DNA from 4 places in the Burkholderia ambifaria AMMD genome. Region 4 is predicted to be linked to each of the others. Evidence: riboswitches for the same ligand, from Rfam matches in the RefSeq annotation. Region 4 holds a riboswitch; each other region holds the start of a gene.
The links. A riboswitch is a leader RNA that binds a small molecule or an ion and turns the genes downstream of it on or off. The one in region 4 is predicted to bind cobalamin.
Positions count from the first base shown of each region.

Region 1 (4,204 bases), 1.0 Mb from region 4:
AGGCCCGACGTCTCGATCAGCACGTGATCGATGTCGGCGCGGCGCTCGACGAGCGCTTCCATCACCGGATAGAACTCTTCCTGCACGGTGCAGCACAGGCAGCCGTTCGCGAGTTCGTACAGCTGGCCCGACGCTTCGCCCTGCGCGCCCTCCGCATCGTCGCAGCCGATCCCGCAGCCCTTGAGGATTTCGCCGTCGATGCCGAGCTCGCCGAATTCGTTGACGATCACCGCGATGCGGCGGCCTTCCGCGTGCTGCAGGATGTGGCGCATCAGCGTGGTCTTGCCGCTGCCGAGAAAGCCCGTGACGATCGTGACGGGAAGCTTGCGTAGGGTCATGGTAGGTCCTGTGGCGAAAATGGAATCAGGCCGGGATCGTCGCGTCGAATGCGGCGCGGCATGTCGTCGGGCGGATCGCGGGGATGGCGCGGCGCAGTCCGGCCGGACGGCCGCACGACGCACGGAACGACGAATCGGACATGACGCTTCCTTGTGAACGGTCGGCATGGTCAATGCCGGCACGGCTGCCGCCGGCCCTGCCCGCGCCGCCTGCCGTTCGTCGCGCCGGCCCGGCGCGGCGCGCGTGCGGCGGACGGATCGGTGGAGGAAGCGGGAAACGCTCGGGTGTCGGGCATGCTGCGGCCGTGGACGATGCGCCGCCTCCCCGCGGCGCTGAACCCCAACGTTTCGGCCGGTATCCGGGCTGACGAACACGCCGCTTCGCCTTCCCGAATGCGCGGCATCCAGTGGCGGTCGTCCGCATGCGGCAGGCATGCGGCGAAGCGGCGCTGCGTCGCGCTGGGCGCGACGCGTTCGCTTACCGTTGCGGGGGCAGCACAGGTTGGCTCGACTGCGGCGCAGGCAGGCTCCCTGTTTCCCGTTTAACTGCGCGCGCCGGAGGAGCGCGCGCGAGCACCAAAACGCGTGCGAGTGTAGGCGGCGGTGCGGGGAGCGTCAAGGTGAAACGGGCCGCCGCGGGATGTCCTGCATGGCCGCGGCAGCGCGCCCGGGGCCACGTCCGGGGCCACCCCGGGCGACCGCGCGGCGGGTTCGCGCGGCCCGGGCGCTGTGCTATCGTATGCGCCGCGTTCGGTGCTCGCGCGCGCTCCTCCGGCGTGCGCAGTTAAACGGGAAACAGGAGGCGGACGTCCGCCCGGCCTGTGCTGTCCCCGCAACGGTACGCCGCCCGCGCGTCGCGGTTCCCCGCACGCGCCCAGGCCGCCCGCGATGCCACTGCCCTTCAGCGGGCGGGAAGGCTGCGGCCTGGCAAGCGGCCAGCCCGGATACCGGCCGACGCAAGGGGCGAGCCCGCTGCTCGCCGAACGCCCGATCCGCGGGGGACGGATGGGGTGCGCTTTCCGCCCGCGCTCGCGCGGGCTTCGCTCGATCCGTCATGCATTGCCTGTCCGCCGGCCGCCGATGTGCCGCTCGCTGTCCCCTTTCCACTGCCACGACACGGTGCGCGCCGTGCCGCGTCCGATGAGCCGCGCATGGCTCGTCGGCGCCGGCCCCGGCGACGCCGATCTGCTGACGCTGAAGGCCGTGCGCGCGATCGCCGCGGCCGACGTGCTGCTCGTCGACGATCTCGTGAACCCCGACGTGCTGCGCCACGCGCGCGCCGACGCCCTGATCGAGCACGTCGGCAAGCGCGGCGGCCATGCGTCGACGCCGCAGGAAACGATCGTCGCCACGATGCTCGCGCATCTGCGCGCGGGCCGCAGCGTCGCGCGGCTCAAGGGCGGCGATCCGTTCGTGTTCGGCCGCGGCGGCGAGGAATTGCTCGCGCTCGGCGCGGCCGGGTTTCCGGTCGAGGTCGTGAACGGCATCACGGCCGGGATCGCCGCCCCGGCCGCGCTCGGCATTCCGGTCACGCATCGCGGCGACGCGCAGGGCGTGATCTTCGTCACGGGCCACGGCGCGGGCGCGGACGAACCCGACTGGCGCGCGCTGGCCGCGACGCGGATGACGATCGTGATCTACATGGGCATTCGCCGGCTCGACACCATTGCAGCCGCGCTGCGTGACGGCGGCGTGGCCGGCGACACGCCGTGCGCGGCGATCGAGAACGCGACGCGTGACGGGCAGCGGCACGTGCTCGCGACCCTCGACACGATCGTCGAACGCGTGCGCGCGACCGGTATCGGTTCGCCCGCGATCGTCGTGATCGGCCGCGTCGCGGCGCTCGCCGACGATCCCGCGGTGCGCGCGGCGCTTGGCGGCCGCGCATGATGCGCGTCGCGCTCGGCGTCGGTTTCCGCGCGGGAGTGACGGCCGCGCAACTCGATGCCGCGATCCGCGCGGCGCTGGCCAGCCACCCGGACGCCGAGCCGGCCGTCGTCGCGACGCTCGCCGACAAGGCGCGTGCCCGGCCGCTGCGCACGCTGTGCGCGCGGCGCGGCTGGCCGCTCGTCGCGTTCGACGCGGCGCAGCTCGCGCAGTGCTCCGAACCGGCATTGAGCGGCCCGTCGGCGGCCGCGCTCGCGCGTTTCGGCGTCGCGGGCGTGGCCGAGCCGTGCGCGCAACTCGCGGCGCCGCAGGGCCGGCTGCTCGGCCCCAAATCCAGTCGGGACGGCGTGACGGTCGCGCTCGCCGGCCCGCTCTGAACCCTTTGTTTCGCTTTCGACAGGACGATTCCCGATGAAGACCGATGCCGAATCCCATCAGCGGATGGCCGAACGCCGCCGCGCCGGCCATGAAAAGAAGCAGGCTGCCGCCACCCAGGAAAAGGGCCTGCTGATCGTCAACACCGGCAACGGCAAGGGCAAGAGCACGGCCGCCTTCGGCATGGCCGTGCGCGTGCTCGGCCATGGCATGCGGCTCGGCGTCGTGCAGTTCATCAAGGGCGCGTTGCACACGTCCGAGCGGGACTTCCTCGGCGCGGTCGCGCAGTGCGACTTCGTGACGATGGGCGACGGCTATACGTGGAATACGCAGAACCGCGACGCCGACGTCGCCACCGCGCGCAAGGGCTGGGACGAGGCGCGCCGGATGATCGAAAGCGGCGAGTACCGGATGGTGATCCTCGACGAGCTGAACACCGTGCTGAAGTACGAATACCTGCCGCTCGACGAAGTGCTCGCGACGCTCGTCGCGCGGCCGGATTCGGTGCACGTCGTCGTCACCGGGCGGCATGCGCCCGATGCACTGATCGACGCGGCCGACCTCGTCACGGAAATGCGGCTCGTCAAGCATCCGTACAAGGAGCAAGGCGTGAAGGCGCAGCCCGGCGTGGAGTTCTGAGCGATGCCGGCCTGCCCCGCGCTGTTCGTCAGCGCGCCCGCGTCCGGCCAGGGCAAGACGTCGGTGACGGCCGGCCTCGCGCGGCTGCACCGCCGGCTCGGCCGGCGCGTGCGCGTGTTCAAGACCGGGCCGGATTTTCTCGATCCGATGCTGCTCGAACGCGCGAGCGGCGCACCCGTGCACGCGCTCGACCTCGGGATGGTCGGTGAAGCCGGCTGCCGCGCGCTGCTCGCCGATGCCGCGCGCGACGCGGACCTGATCCTGATCGAAGGCGTGATGGGGCTGTTCGACGGCACGCCGAGCAGCGCCGATCTCGCGGCCGCGTTCGGGGTGCCGGTCGTCGCGGTGATTTCCGCGAAGGCGATGGCGCAGACGTTCGCGGCGATCGCGTTCGGGCTCGCGCGGTTCCGGCCGGAGGTGCCGTTTCACGGCGTGCTCGCGAACCGCGTCGGGTCGCCGCGACACGCGGAACTGTTGCGGCAGGCGCTGCCGGACGACTTGCGCTGGCTCGGGCACGTGCCGGCCGATGCGGGCATCGCGCTGCCGGAACGCCATCTCGGCCTGCACCAGCCGGCCGACATCGGCGATCTCGACGCGCGGCTCGAGCGTGCGGCCGACGTGCTCGCGCAGACGGCGCTCGCCGAATTGCCGCCGGCCGTGTCGTTCGCGGAACCGGCGGCCCGCGCCCCGCTGCCGCGCGCGCTCGCCGGCAAGCGCATCGCGATCGCGCGCGACGCGGCGTTCTCGTTCATCTATCCGGCCAATCTCGCGCTGCTCGAGGCGCTCGGTGCGCAGCTGCGGTTCTTTTCGCCGCTCGCCGACGAACCCGTGCCCGACGCGTGCGACGCGCTGTTCCTGCCGGGCGGCTATCCGGAACTGCATGCGGCGACGCTCGCGGCGAATGCCGTGGCCGCGCGGACGATTCGCGCGCACGCGGCGGCCGGCCGGCCGATCGTCGCGGAATG
Region 1 is NC_008390.1:1,718,174-1,722,377, reverse strand. It holds gene cobW (cobalamin biosynthesis protein CobW) at 1-338, opposite strand, end outside; cobalamin riboswitch at 672-934, opposite strand; cobalamin riboswitch at 1,072-1,308, shown strand; gene cobA (uroporphyrinogen-III C-methyltransferase) at 1,479-2,228, shown strand; gene BAMB_RS07855 (cobalamin biosynthesis protein) at 2,225-2,602, shown strand; gene cobO (cob(I)yrinic acid a,c-diamide adenosyltransferase) at 2,637-3,239, shown strand; gene BAMB_RS07845 (cobyrinic acid a,c-diamide synthase CobB) at 3,243-4,204, shown strand, end outside.
Region 1: linked by a shared signal. The riboswitch ahead of cobA (uroporphyrinogen-III C-methyltransferase) and the one ahead of BAMB_RS12655 (hypothetical protein) in region 4 are both predicted to bind cobalamin.

Region 2 (4,204 bases), on a different replicon from region 4:
TTCGTCCTGCGGATTGAGAATCCCCACCGCGATGCTCACCGGCGTCGTGCGGCCGAGCGTGCCCTTGTACGACAGGTCGATGCCGCGGATATGCGCACGGCCGATGTTCATCGGTGAGAACGTCGCCGGGTTGTACGCGATCAGGTTGTTGACGCGCGTGTCGTAGATCGCGGCGCTGAACGTGCCGTACGCCGTGTTCGCGTCGAGCGCGGCTTCGACCGAATCGCTGCGCTCCGGATTCAGGTTCGGATTGCCGTAGCCGGGGTAGTACAGGTCGTTGAACGACGGCAGGCGGAATGCGTTGCCGTACGACACGCGCGCCGTATAGACCGGCGTGATCGCCCACGACAGCGCGGCGTTGCCGGTGTTCACGGCTTTCCCCGCGATGATCTCGTGACGCCCCGCGACGAACATCGTCACGCTGCCGAGCGTCGCCGACTGATGCAGCGAGAACGCGGAATCGTTGCGCGTGGGCACGCCGTCCGGCACGTCGATCGGCAGGAACGCCTGCTCGCGCGTGAAGTCGTATGCGACCTTCGTCTCGCCCGACAGCGGCAGGCCGAACAGGTGGAAGCCGTGCGTCTGATGAGTCAGCGACGTCGACGAACTGATGCGCTGCGAGTCGATCCGGTCGGTCTGGATGGCCGGGTCGCTCGCATACAGGAACTGGCGGTCGTTCGCATAACCGAACGACTGGTCGAACTGCGTGTCGGGCGTAATGTCGAGATGGAACGCGATGCCGGTCGTCAGCTGATGATCGAGTTCGCGGTTCGCATAGCCGGCGTTGTCATAGGACAGGTCGGAGCGGTGATACAGCGCGAACGTCGAGATCGACCAGTTATCGCGCGCGTAACCGAGGCGCGCATCGAGATCCTGCGCGTGGTACGGATTGCGGCCGTCCTCGTGGTACGGCAACACGGGCCGCGTCGCGTCGATGCCGGCGGTGTTGTACGAGTGCAGGCCAAGCGAGTAGGTGAGCCCGCCGAGCGCGGCCAGCGGCCCCGTCGACGGCACGGTGCCCGACGTGCGCAACTGCGTGTCGAAGGTCTTGTTCGAGCCGCCGCCGAACGACACGCTCGTCTGGTTGGGCTGGCCGGCGGCGCGGCGCGTGAACAGCTGCACGACGCCGCCCATCGCGTTCGCGCCGAATGATGCGGCGGCCGGCCCCGAAATCACTTCGACGCGCTCGAACGCTTCGGTCGGCAGGTCGGCCCACGGCGCGATGCCGGTGGTCGGCGAGCCGATCCGGATCCCGTCGATGAATACCGCGACCTGGCTGGCCGACGAGCCGCGGATGCTGACCGACGCGGACGAGCCGGGGCCGCCGGTCTGCGAGACGGTCACGCCCGGCAGCATCGCGAGGGCCTGCGTGATGCTCGGCTCGCTCGGCGACAGACGGTCGAGATCGGCGCGCGTGAGCACCTGCGTTGTTGCATAGCGCTGGTCGAACGATTCGGGCAGATGCCGCGTGTCGGTCACGGCGATCGTCGGCAGGTCGGTGCCGTCCGCGGACGGGCGCGGCTGCGTGATTGTCGTATCGCCGGCGGCGTGGGCGATCGGGGAGAGCAGCGCGGTGGCGGCGGACGTGGCGAGAAGGTGGCGAAGATTCATGAGGCGGCGAGCGTGATCGTGTTGCAGGTACGGCGTGAGCGCGCGAAGACGCCGCGCATGACGGCGACGCAGCGGCGCGACGCTTCCGGCGTGGAAGCGGAGGCGGAAAGGTTGGACATTTGAAGGGTCCTGAGGTCGGGCCGTCCATGCAACGGGGCGACCGCCAAAGGCGGTGCTGGCGCATCGGGACACCCCGCCCGGTGCGGCTGCTTGGACCTCGGGTCGATGGCAGGTCTCCTGGCTCGCGGGTCGTTATTCGCGCCGGCCTTCCCGGTTTCCCAGTGGCGTGTGGTGGCGCGGATTCGCCGCTTACAGTTGCGGGGGCAGCCGCAGATTCGAGGCGCTGCCTCTCCTGCGTTCCCTTTTGATCCCGTTCCCGGGAACCATCAGCGCGCAAGCGTAATGGCGAGCGCTCCGGCGCGTCAATCGTTGGCGGCCGACGGGATGCGAAAAAACGTCAGTGTTCGTCGAATGCTTTCGAAGTCCTTTCTTTTTTCGACGGCACTCGAACCGCATTCACGTCTGATGAAACGGAACGTCGGCCGCGCTGCAATCGCGTCGGAACCGGCTCGGCGCGATGCCCGTCCATCGCACGAACGCCCGCCGGAACGCTTCCTCGCCGCTGAACCCGAGATGCGCGCCGATCCGCTGTTGCTGCTCGCGCCGGGCCCGGTGCAGTCGGGCATCTTCAACGACCCGCTCGGCGCCGCGCACGACCGCCCGAAGTGCAAGCTTTCGTCGATACGATGCGCGCGATGCTGAACGCGCACGGACTTACGCCCGACGCGTTCGGCGCGCGGGTGTTCGATGGCATTCGAGACGGGCGTTACTGGCTGATTCCGCAACCGGAGACGATCAACGGCGCGCTGCAGCGGCGCACTGCGGATATCCTCGCCGCACGTGATCCATCGCTGCCGTCGTTGTGATGTCGTTGTGATGTCGTAATAGGGGCCGGCCGTCCGACGCGGCCGGCTCACGTTTACATATGCGAGCCCGAGCGCGTGCGGCCGCTGGGATCGCCACCGCGATCGGGCGGCGTATTGTTCTGATCGATCTTCGCGAGCACGAAGCCGGCGGGCGGCAGCGCGGCGGGCGAACGGTGGGTGGCGTGCGCGACGGGGCCTTGCGGCAATGCGGCGGGAAGGCTGGATGACGTAACGCCCGGTTGAGCGAACGCCGAAAGGGAGGCTGCCGCGAGGGCGGCGGCGACGATCGCGTGCGTGTTCATGACGACTCCTTCTTCACGACTGAATGCGGGACACCTAATCAGTCTAGAGCGCGAAACTTAACGCGCCGTGAAGAAGCGGCGGCACGCGGATGACAGGATATTCATCCAGGCCATCCGCGCGCCACGACGGTCATGCCGAGGCGGACACGAGCGCGCAGAAGTTCTCGAGATCGACGTTGCCGCCGCTGATCACGATGCCGACGCGCTTGCCCTTCAGTTCATCCTTCATCCGGCGTGCGGCCGCGAACGACAGGCAGCCGGTCGGCTCGACGACAATCTTCATACGGGTCGCGAAGAAGCGCATGCAGTCGACCAGCTCCGCATCGGTCGCGGTCAGGATGTCGTCGACGTCGCGCCGCAGGATCGGAAACGTCAGGTTGCCGAGGTGCTGCGTCTGCGCGCCGTCGGCGATCGTGCGCGGCGTGTCGATATGGACGATCGAGCCTGACCGGAACGACTGCTGGCCGTCATTGCCGGCTTCCGGCTCGACGCCGTACAGCTTCGCGTGCGGCGACAGCGCGCGCGTCGCGAGCGCCGTGCCTGACAGCAGGCCGCCGCCGCCGAGCGGCGTGAACACCGCGTCGAGCGGCCCGACCTCGTCGAACAATTCCTTGGCTGCCGTGCCCTGGCCCGCGATCACGTCCGCATGGTCGTACGGCGGGACCAGCGTGAGCCCGTGTTTCTCAGCAAGCTCGCGGCCGATCTGTTCGCGGTCCTCGGTGTAGCGGTCGTAGGTCACGACGTTGCCGCCGTAGCCGCGCGTCGCGGCCATCTTCGCGGCCGGCGCGTCCTGCGGCATCACGATCGTCGCCGGAATGCCGAGGATGCGCGCCGACAGCGCGATCGCCTGCGCATGGTTGCCGGACGAAAACGCGACGACGCCGTTGCGGCGCTGCGTCGCGTCGAAGCGCGACAGCGCGTTGAACGCGCCGCGGAACTTGAATGCGCCCATGCGCTGCAGGTTCTCGCACTTGAAGAACACCTGTGCGCCGAGCGCTTCGTCGATCGTGCGCGACGTCATCACGGGCGTGCGGTGCGCGTGGCCTTCGAGCCGTGCCGCGGCTGCTGCTACGTCGTCGTAGGTGGGAAGGGTCGGAGTGTTCATGAAGGTCGCTCGTCGGAAGGGTCGTTCAATGGGGCAGCAGGGCGCGCATCATTTCGCATCGTTGTAGACGGTGGCGCGCGACACGCCGAGGTGCTGCGACACGATTTCCATCGCGCGGCGCACCTCGAGGAAGCCGTCGGCCTTCAGCGCGTGCATCAGCTCGCGGCGCTGGTCGGTCTTCAGCTCGCGTGGGGTAGTCGCCAGGCGCGTCGCGAACGCATCGATGCGCTGCCGGATCGCGTCCGCGCCGGCCGGGTCGA
Region 2 is NC_008391.1:776,357-780,560, reverse strand. It holds gene BAMB_RS19500 (TonB-dependent receptor domain-containing protein) at 1-1,611, opposite strand, end outside; gene BAMB_RS35410 (hypothetical protein) at 1,597-1,734, shown strand; cobalamin riboswitch at 1,822-2,014, opposite strand; partial or broken gene BAMB_RS35930 (helix-turn-helix domain-containing protein) at 2,128-2,259, opposite strand; gene BAMB_RS19490 (hypothetical protein) at 2,367-2,537, shown strand; gene BAMB_RS19485 (hypothetical protein) at 2,591-2,839, opposite strand; gene BAMB_RS19480 (threo-3-hydroxy-L-aspartate ammonia-lyase) at 2,970-3,944, opposite strand; gene BAMB_RS19475 (helix-turn-helix transcriptional regulator) at 3,993-4,204, opposite strand, start outside.
Region 2: linked by a shared signal. The riboswitch ahead of BAMB_RS19500 (TonB-dependent receptor domain-containing protein) and the one ahead of BAMB_RS12655 (hypothetical protein) in region 4 are both predicted to bind cobalamin.

Region 3 (4,204 bases), 1.0 Mb from region 4:
GTCGGCCTGCGCGAGCCGCGTGCGCAATTCGTCCTCCGGCAGCACGCCGGACAGCACCGACAGGCTCTGGTTGCGATAGACGAGCGGCTGGCCGAGCACGGCCGTGCCGCCGAGCATCGCGCATACGCCCGGGATCACTTCGGTGTCGTAGCGCGTCGCGAGGCGATCGTGCAGGTACATGTACGACCCGTAGAAGAACGGATCGCCTTCGCAGATCACCGCGACGTCGCGCCCGGCGTCGAGATGCGCGGCGACGATCTCGGCGGCCGTGTCGTAGAAGTCGGCGATCACCGTCTCGTAGCAGAGCGGCGGCGGCAGCGCCTCGGTCGTCACCGGATAGACGAGCGGCAGTTGCGTCTGCGCGTCGAGCAGGTGCGCTTCGACGATCCCGTACGCATTGCCTTTCTTGCCCTTTGCGACGAAATACGCGACCACCGGCGCGGCCTGCAGCACGCGCAGCGCCTTGATCGTCATCAGTTCAGGATCGCCCGGGCCGACGCCGACCCCGAACAGGCGTCCGCGCGGGGCCGTCATTCGGCCTCCGTCGCGAGTGCGTTGACGGCGGCGGCGGCCATCGCGCTGCCGCCGCGGCGGCCGAGCAGCGTGACGTAGGGCACGCCGCGGCTCTCGGCATCGAGCAGCGCCTTCGATTCGGCCGCGCCGATGAAGCCGACCGGAAAGCCGAGGATCAGCGCGGGGCGCGGCGCGCCGGCGTCGATCATGTCGAGCAGGTGGAACAGCGCGGTCGGCGCATTGCCGATCACCACGACGCTGCCGTCCAGATCCGGGCGCCACAGTTCGAGCGCCGCGGCCGAACGCGTGTTGCCGAGATGCCGCGCGAGATCGGGCACCTCCGGTTCGCCGAGCGTGCAGATCACGCGATTGCCGGCTGGGAGCCGCGCGCGCGTGATGCCTTCGGCGACCATCCGCGCGTCGCACAGGATCGGCGCGCCGGCCGCGAGCGCTGAGCGGCCCGCCGTGCCGGCACCGGCCGAGAAGCGCAGGTCGTAGACGACATCGACCATCCCGCACGCGTGGATCACGCGCACCGCGAGTTTCTCGAGATCGGGCGGAACCTGCGACAGGTCGGCCTCGGCGCGGATCGTCGCGAACGACTGGCGGTAGATTTCCTGCCCGTCGCGAATGTAGTCAAGCATCGGTTGTGGTGTCCTGGCTATGCCGCAGGTCCGTCAATCGGGCCGCGGCCTGGTCAATCGTCAGATGGCGCGCGAGCGGGGCGCCGAGGCCCGTGGCGGCGTCGCGCCGGTAAAGGTCGTAGCGTGCAGGCGCAACCGCGACGAGCGTGTACGTCGCGGGGTGCGGCAGCGCGCAGTGGCGCTCGCAGCCCGTCAGGTGCACGTCGACCGGATGGCCGACGCGCGCGGCCAGCGCGAGTGCGTCATGTTTGGTATCGGCGCGCGCCTTCGCGCAGCCCGCGCTGCCGGTGCAGGCAACCAGCGCCGCCAGCGGGTCGGACGGCGTGCACACGAGACCGAGCGACGCGAGCGCATCGAGCACGACCGGCGCGCGTTCGCGCCGCACGCCGTGCACGAATACGCCTTGCCACGGCGTCATCGACAGCGTGGCGTCGCCTTCGGCTTCAGCGAGTGCCGCGAGCCGTTCCAGTTGCGTCGCGTCGAGCCGACCGAGCACGAACTGCGCGCCGACGCTGCAGCGCGCCGCGTCGAGCGACGGCCGCGCGCCGAAACGCAGCGCGGCATCCGCGGGCATGCGCCGCCAGCCGGCCAGTGCGGGATCGGCCGCGAGCGGGAAGGGTGCGTAGTGCTGCGCGCGCTCGCGCAACGCCCGTTCGCCGCCGGTCGCGAGCAACGCGCGCATCCGCGTGACGTCGGCCGGTGCAAGATCGAGGAATGCGAGCAGCAACGCGCGCACCAGTGCGACGGCCTGGTCGGGCGCCACGTCGAACCAAGCGGGCGAATCGTCGGACGAGACCGGCGGACAGCCGGCCAGGCCCGCGGCGATGCGCAGCGCGCCGTCGCCGCGACGTCGCGCGGCAAGCCAGATATCGTGCGGGTGATCGAGCGCCGCGACCGATTCGCCGCCGTCGAGCTGGATCGAGAATTTCGGCGACAGTTCGCCGCGGCGCGGCTCGTGCGTCAGCATGTCGAGCAACGGCCGTGCGAGGGCGCGGCTGTCGAGCAGCGCGGCGGGATCGAGCCCGGCGAGCGGGCTGAGCATCAGGTTGCGGACGTCGTCGCTCGCGGCGAGCGCGGCCTTATCCTGAGCGACATCGGCGGCATTGGCGGCATCGGCGGCATCGGCGGCGCTCGTACGTGGGCCGAGGCCCGCGTCGAGCAATGCACCGGCCAGCGCATCAGCCGCGCCGTCGCGAATGCCGCGCAACTGGAGATTCGCGCGATTGGTCGCGTCGATCGCGCCGGAGCCGTAGCTGCGCGCCGCGGCGGCGATCGCGCGCGCCTGCCGCGCGTCGAGCCGGCCGCCCGGCAGCTTGATCCGGCACAGCCCGCCGTCGGCGGCCGCGACGACGCGCACGAGCCCCGGGCAAGCCGACGGGCGCACGACGGGCAACGCAGGAATCGAAACGGGGGCGGAACTCAACGGGATACCGGGCAGTGTGGCGCCGCGGCCAACGCATCGGTACACCCCGCCCGACGCCGACTGGCACGCACGCACTTTCAGGCCGGCAGGTCTCCTGGCTGACAGGTCGGCGCCGGCTCCCGGCCTTCCCGGTGAAACCAGTGGCATGAGGGGGGAGATCGGCTCGCTGTCTACAGTTGCGGGGGCAGCCACAGCAGCGCGATACGCGCCCTGTGTTCCCTCTTCGGCCCCGAAGGGCACCGGCGAACGAACGGCCGTAGGATACCCGATTTCACCGGCGCTTCGCGACCGTCGATCGGGCGCCATGACTGAAGCGAAACGCGGCCCGGCGCGGGCAGTCCCGCAGATGAAACGCGCGGTGGAACACGGTACCATGCCGACTTTCGCAACGCGGACGGCCGCACCGGCGCCTTCACGGCCGCCGTGCGGCGACTCGATGGAATCGGACGATGGGGAAGGGTGCATGACGGCGTGGCTGACGGTAGTGGGCATCGGCGACGACGGTTACGCGGGGCTCGGGCGCAGCGCGCGGCGCGCGCTGCTCGACGCGACGCGGGTCGTCGGCGCGAAGCGGCACCTCGACATGCTGCCCGCGCGGCTGCGGGCCGCGCGCGAGCCATGGCCGTCGCCGTTCGACGTGTCGGGCCTGCTCGCGCGACGCGACGCGCCCGTCTGCGTGCTGGCAAGCGGCGACCCGATGCTGTTCGGCGTCGGCGCCACGCTCGCGCGCGAGCTATCCCCAGACGAATGGCGCGTGCTGCCCGCCCCGTCGTCGCTGTCGCTGGCGGCCGCACGGCTCGGCTGGGCGCTGCAGGACGTCGGCGCGGTGTCGCTCGTCGGCCGACCGCTCGCGACGCTCGTGCGCCACCTGCTGCCGGGCCGGCGCCTGTTCGTGCTGAGCGCCGACGGCCGCACGCCGGCCACGGTCGCCGCCGAACTCACGGCGCGCGGCTTCGGCCCGACCCGCATCAGCGTGTTCGAACATCTCGGTGGCCCGCTCGAGCGGCGTCTCGATGGTCTCGCGCAAGACTGGCCCGTCGCCGAAACCGCCGCGCTCAACCTGATCGCGCTCGACTGCCGGGCCGGCCCCGATGCGCCGCGCCGCGCGCTCACGCCCGGTCTGCCCGACGACGCGTACCGCCACGACGGCCAGCTCACCAAGCGCGACATGCGCGCATTGACGCTCGGGCGCCTCGCGCCCGCACCCGGCGAACTGTTGTGGGACGTCGGCGCGGGCAGCGGCTCGATCGGCATCGAATGGATGCGCGCGCATCCGTCGTGCCAGACGATCGCGATCGAGTCGCATGCGGAGCGTCAGCGCTTCATCGAGCACAACCGCGACGCGCTCGGCGTGCCGGGGCTGCAACTCGTCGCGGGGCGCGCGCCCCACGCGCTCGCGGGGCTCGCCGCGCCGGACGCGATCTTCATCGGCGGCGGCGCGAGCGCACCCGGCGTGCTCGATGCATGCTGGTCGGCGCTGAAGCCCGGCGGCCGGCTCGTCGCGAACGCGGTCACGCTGCAGGGCGAACTGGCGCTCGCGGCTTGGCGCGACGTGCATGGCGGCACGCTCACGCGCGTGTCGCTCGCGCATGCCGAGCCGCTCGGCCGTTTCGACACGTGGCGG
Region 3 is NC_008390.1:1,740,005-1,744,208, forward strand. It holds gene BAMB_RS07940 (precorrin-2 C(20)-methyltransferase) at 1-534, opposite strand, end outside; gene BAMB_RS07945 (precorrin-8X methylmutase) at 531-1,157, opposite strand; gene cobG (precorrin-3B synthase) at 1,150-2,541, opposite strand; cobalamin riboswitch at 2,648-2,839, opposite strand; gene BAMB_RS07955 (bifunctional cobalt-precorrin-7 (C(5))-methyltransferase/cobalt-precorrin-6B (C(15))-methyltransferase) at 3,044-4,204, shown strand, end outside.
Region 3: linked by a shared signal. The riboswitch ahead of cobG (precorrin-3B synthase) and the one ahead of BAMB_RS12655 (hypothetical protein) in region 4 are both predicted to bind cobalamin.

Region 4 (4,204 bases):
AGAGTTCATCGCCGCTCGGGCCACGCGGGCAGCAGCGCGTCGCGGCCGTTCTCGCGGATCAGCACGAGCGGGTAGCCGAACGCGTCGCTCGCTCGCGTCGGCGTCAGCACGTCGTGCACGGGGCCCGCCCATGCATGGCCGCGGCCGTCGAGCAACAGCGCGTGCGTCGCGAAACGCCGCGCGAGATTCAGGTCGTGACACGAGAACAGCACCGTGCGCGGGCCCGCGTCGAGCCATGTGCACAGCGCGGTGAGGCCATCGATCTGGTGATGCAGGTCGAGATGGGCGAGCGGCTCGTCGAGCAGCATCAGCGGCGCATCCTGGCACAGCGTCGCGGCCAGCGCGACGCGCTGGCGCTCGCCGCCCGACAGCGACAGCACGTCGCGCGACGCGAGCGCGCTCAGCCCGAACGTCGCGAGCGCATCGCGTGCGGCCGCGCGGTCGCCGTCGCGCTCCCAGCCCCAGCCGCCGAGATACGGAAAGCGGTTGAGCAGCACCGTGTCGAATACCGTCGCGCTGAACGCGTCGTGCAGTTGCTGCGGCATCAGCGCGCGGCGCCGTGCGAGCTGTTCGGGCGGCCACACAGCGAGTGGCAGGCGGTCGATCTCGACGTGGCCGCCGGCCGGCTGCCGCAGGCCCGCGAGCGTCGCGAGCAGCGTCGTCTTGCCGGCGCCGTTCGGCCCCGCGACGCACCAGATCTCGCCGGGCCGGAACGCCTGCGTGAAGCCGTCGAGCAGCGTGCGCTCGCCGGCCTTCAGCGTCAGGTCGACTGCCGCGCAGCTCATGTCGTCGGCGGTGTGTGGTGCGGCGTGCGTCATCGCATCGGTCTCCTCAGCAACATCCACAGGAACACCGGCACGCCGATCAACGCGGTCATCACGCCGACCGGCAATTGCGCGGGTGCGATCGCGGTGCGCGCGAGCAGGTCGGCCGCCATCACGCCGCCGCCGCCCGCGAGCATCGCGGCGGGCAGCAGCATGCGCTGGTCGTTGCCGAATGCGAGCCGCAGCGCGTGCGGCACGACGAGGCCAACGAAACCGATCGTGCCGGCCGTCGTCACCGCGGCCGCCGCGGCCAGCGACGCGACGAGGTAGATCCGCATGCGCAACCGCGCGACCGGCACGCCGAGCGCGAGCGCGGTCGCGTCGCCGCGCAGCAGCACGTTGAGTTGCGGCGCGGCCGGCAGCGCGACGCATGCGGCCAGCAGCAGCGCGCCCCACGCGAACCAGGGTGCCGTCACGCCGTTCAGATCGCCCGTCAGCCAGAAGATGATGCCGCGCAGCCGTGCATCGGGCGCGAGCGACAGCAGCAGCGTGACGAGCGCGCCCCACCCGGCCGCGATCACCACACCCGTGAGCAGCAGCCGCGGCGACGCATCGCGCGAATCACCGCGCCCCAGCTCGCGGCGAGCCAGCCCGAGCACGAGCGCGACCGACACGAGCGCGCCGGCGAACGCGGACGCATCGACGAGCCACCATGCGGCGCCCGCGATCATCGCGACGAGCGCGAAGCCGGCCGCCCCGCCGGATACGCCGAGCACGTACGGCTCCGCGAGCGGATTGCGCAGCAGCACCTGCAGCAGCGCACCGGCCAGCGCGAGTAGCGCGCCGCAGGCGAAGCCCGCGAGCGCACGCGGCAGTCGCAGCGTGCGCACGATGTCGGCGAACAGCGCGTCGCCGCCGTGCGGCACGAGCGACGCGAGCGCCTGCCACGGCGACATCGGCACGCTGCCGATCGACAGCGATGCGACGAACAGCAGCGCGACCACGGCCGCGAGCGCGGCCCAGATCGACGCGGCACGCGCGGCGCTCATGCGGGCCACGACATCGTGCACGACGCACGATGGCGTCGCTTGTCGCCGTTGCCGGCCGTGCGCGGCGCGGGCGTCGCGCCGCGGCGTGTTGTAGGCATACGCAAGCTCGTCATCCTTGTTGAGCAGGTTGTTGATGCGTGCACGGACGACCGGTGATCCCGAACAGCAGCGCGACCACGGCCACGAGCGCGGCCCAGATCGACGCGGCACGCGCGGCGCTCATACGGTGCACGAGGCGTCGTCATCGCGCGCCGCAGGATTGACGACACCGTCGTCGCAACGCCGCGTGCCGCCCGAGTCATTGTGCGCACGGCTCAGGCGCCACGCGCAGCCGAACGCGCGACTCGCCGCCATCGACGCGCGATACCGCGTGCGGCGATCGCCCCCCGAATCCGCGTTTCGCCGCGCGCGTCGCGCGACGTGGCGGCAGGTCGCGCGTCGGTCGAGCCGACGCGACACCACCGCGCAGATGGCCGCGCACACGGCCGCGATCCGGCGAGCCGCACGTTCGCGCGGCCGACGTTCTGCGCAATATAGTGGAAGCCGCCCCATCGGGTCGACCGGCGTCGCGCTGGCGTCACCGTCGAGTACGATCGGCTCGGCAACGGCGACTTGCGGCGGCAACGACGCGTCAGCACGCCGCGCGACGGATCGCGGCACCGCGTGACGCGCGACCTGCGACGTCGCCGCTCCGGACGGATCGGCGTATGCCGCAGCCCGCGCGACGGCGGCGAGCGGCACACCGCGACGCGCACCGGGCAGCGGGCGAACGATTGGGGTCAGCATCGAAGACAAGTCCCGTGAAGCACTGCGCGCCCCGCTTCCCCGCAGGCCGCGCGTCATGAAGCCATGCAGGCTCCTCGCCTCGGCCGGTATCCGGGCTGGCGGCGTACCGGCTCGCCTTCCCGCGCGTTTCACGCGCAGTGGCCCGCGCCCGCGTGCGACCTGCACGCGAAACGCGCCCGAGCCGGCCTGCGTCATGGGACGCGGCCGCTTACCGTTGCGGGGGCAGCGCAGGTTGGCGATCCCCGTGCGGAGCACGCGCCCTGCTTCCCGTTTAACCGCGCGACGCACGCGCGAGCACCGAGGCGGCGCCAGTTTAGGAGCGGGCCGCACGAGCGTCAAGAAAGCGCCCGGACGCATGCCGGGAGCGCGTCGGACGCGCATATTCGCGGCAAGAAGCGGGGGTGTTACGACTGGAAACGTTACAGATGTCGGAATGCGCGTTATTCCGCGCTAAAATGCTGGGTCTTTAGAGGACGCAGCAGATGCTCAACGAACTCGAAACTTTATCTCAAAATATTGGCCGTCTGATCTCGCTGAACAAGCGCTATCACTCGGAACGGCTCGCGCTCGAGGAGCAGGTCGCGCAAATGCGCGCGGAAGCGGACACCGTCCGCGCGGAACTCGCGCAGCTGCGCGACGAACGCAATGCACTCGCGGCGGAGCGCGACACGCTGTCGGCAAAGATCGACGACGCTCAGGTCAAACTGAACGCGATTCTCGAAAAGCTGCCGCGCACGAAGAGCGCCGAGCAGGCCGACAACCAGCTCGATCTGCTGGATGCGCAGGCGCGCCCGGATAGCGACGACGCGGCCAGCCACGGAGAACATGCATGAGCACCAAGCAGATCGAAGTCTCGATTCTCGGTCAGCCCTATCGGCTCGCCTGCTCGGCCGAGACCGAAGCCGCGCTGCTCGAGGCCGTCGCGCGCGTCGATGCCGAAATGTCGAAAATCCGCTCGAACAGCTCGGTGCGCGGCACCGATCGCATCGCGGTGATGGCGGCCCTGTCGCTCGCATCCGAATTGCTGCGCCTGCAAACGAGCGTGCGGCACGGTGAAGCATTTCCGGCGGAAGAAATCCGTCGTACAATGCACCAGATGAACGAACAGCTCGGCGCGGTGCTCGCACAGCACGAGACGCAGTAACGTTTGATCGATGTGTCGATTCCCCTTGATCTCGGCGATCAACGGTGGTCAAATTGGCGCAACGAAACACAGTTCAATCAGCTTCCCTGCCTGGTTCGCCAAGGTCATATATTCCTTGAACCAATGCCATGTGCACGGTTGCGGAAATTTGTAGCACGGGCGCGCGCGTCACTCTGTCTGATGTACCCGAAGTGCTGCTAACTGCGACCAATTCTGAACCTCAGGTTCAGGATGCCGGCCTAGCGGCCAAGGTGGGGACCTATTCAACGGCATCGGGCCATCCCGATGCCGTTTCCTTTTTAAGGTCTGTCTGCATGCCGAACGCGTATGCAGCCAGACCGTCACGCCCTTTCTGCATCGATCACGATCCGTGCAATACTGGCTGATGAAGTCCGAACCGGACGAAGCAAGCATCGACGATCTCGCCCACGCGCCGCAGCACTCGCTGCCATGGACCGGCG
Region 4 is NC_008390.1:2,760,332-2,764,535, forward strand. It holds gene BAMB_RS12645 (ABC transporter ATP-binding protein) at 6-818, opposite strand; gene BAMB_RS12650 (FecCD family ABC transporter permease) at 815-1,813, opposite strand; gene BAMB_RS12655 (hypothetical protein) at 2,033-2,656, opposite strand; cobalamin riboswitch at 2,664-2,916, opposite strand; gene BAMB_RS12660 (hypothetical protein) at 3,082-3,432, shown strand; gene BAMB_RS12665 (cell division protein ZapA) at 3,429-3,743, shown strand; RNA gene ssrS (6S RNA) at 3,824-4,005, shown strand; gene BAMB_RS12670 (EVE domain-containing protein) at 4,114-4,204, shown strand, end outside.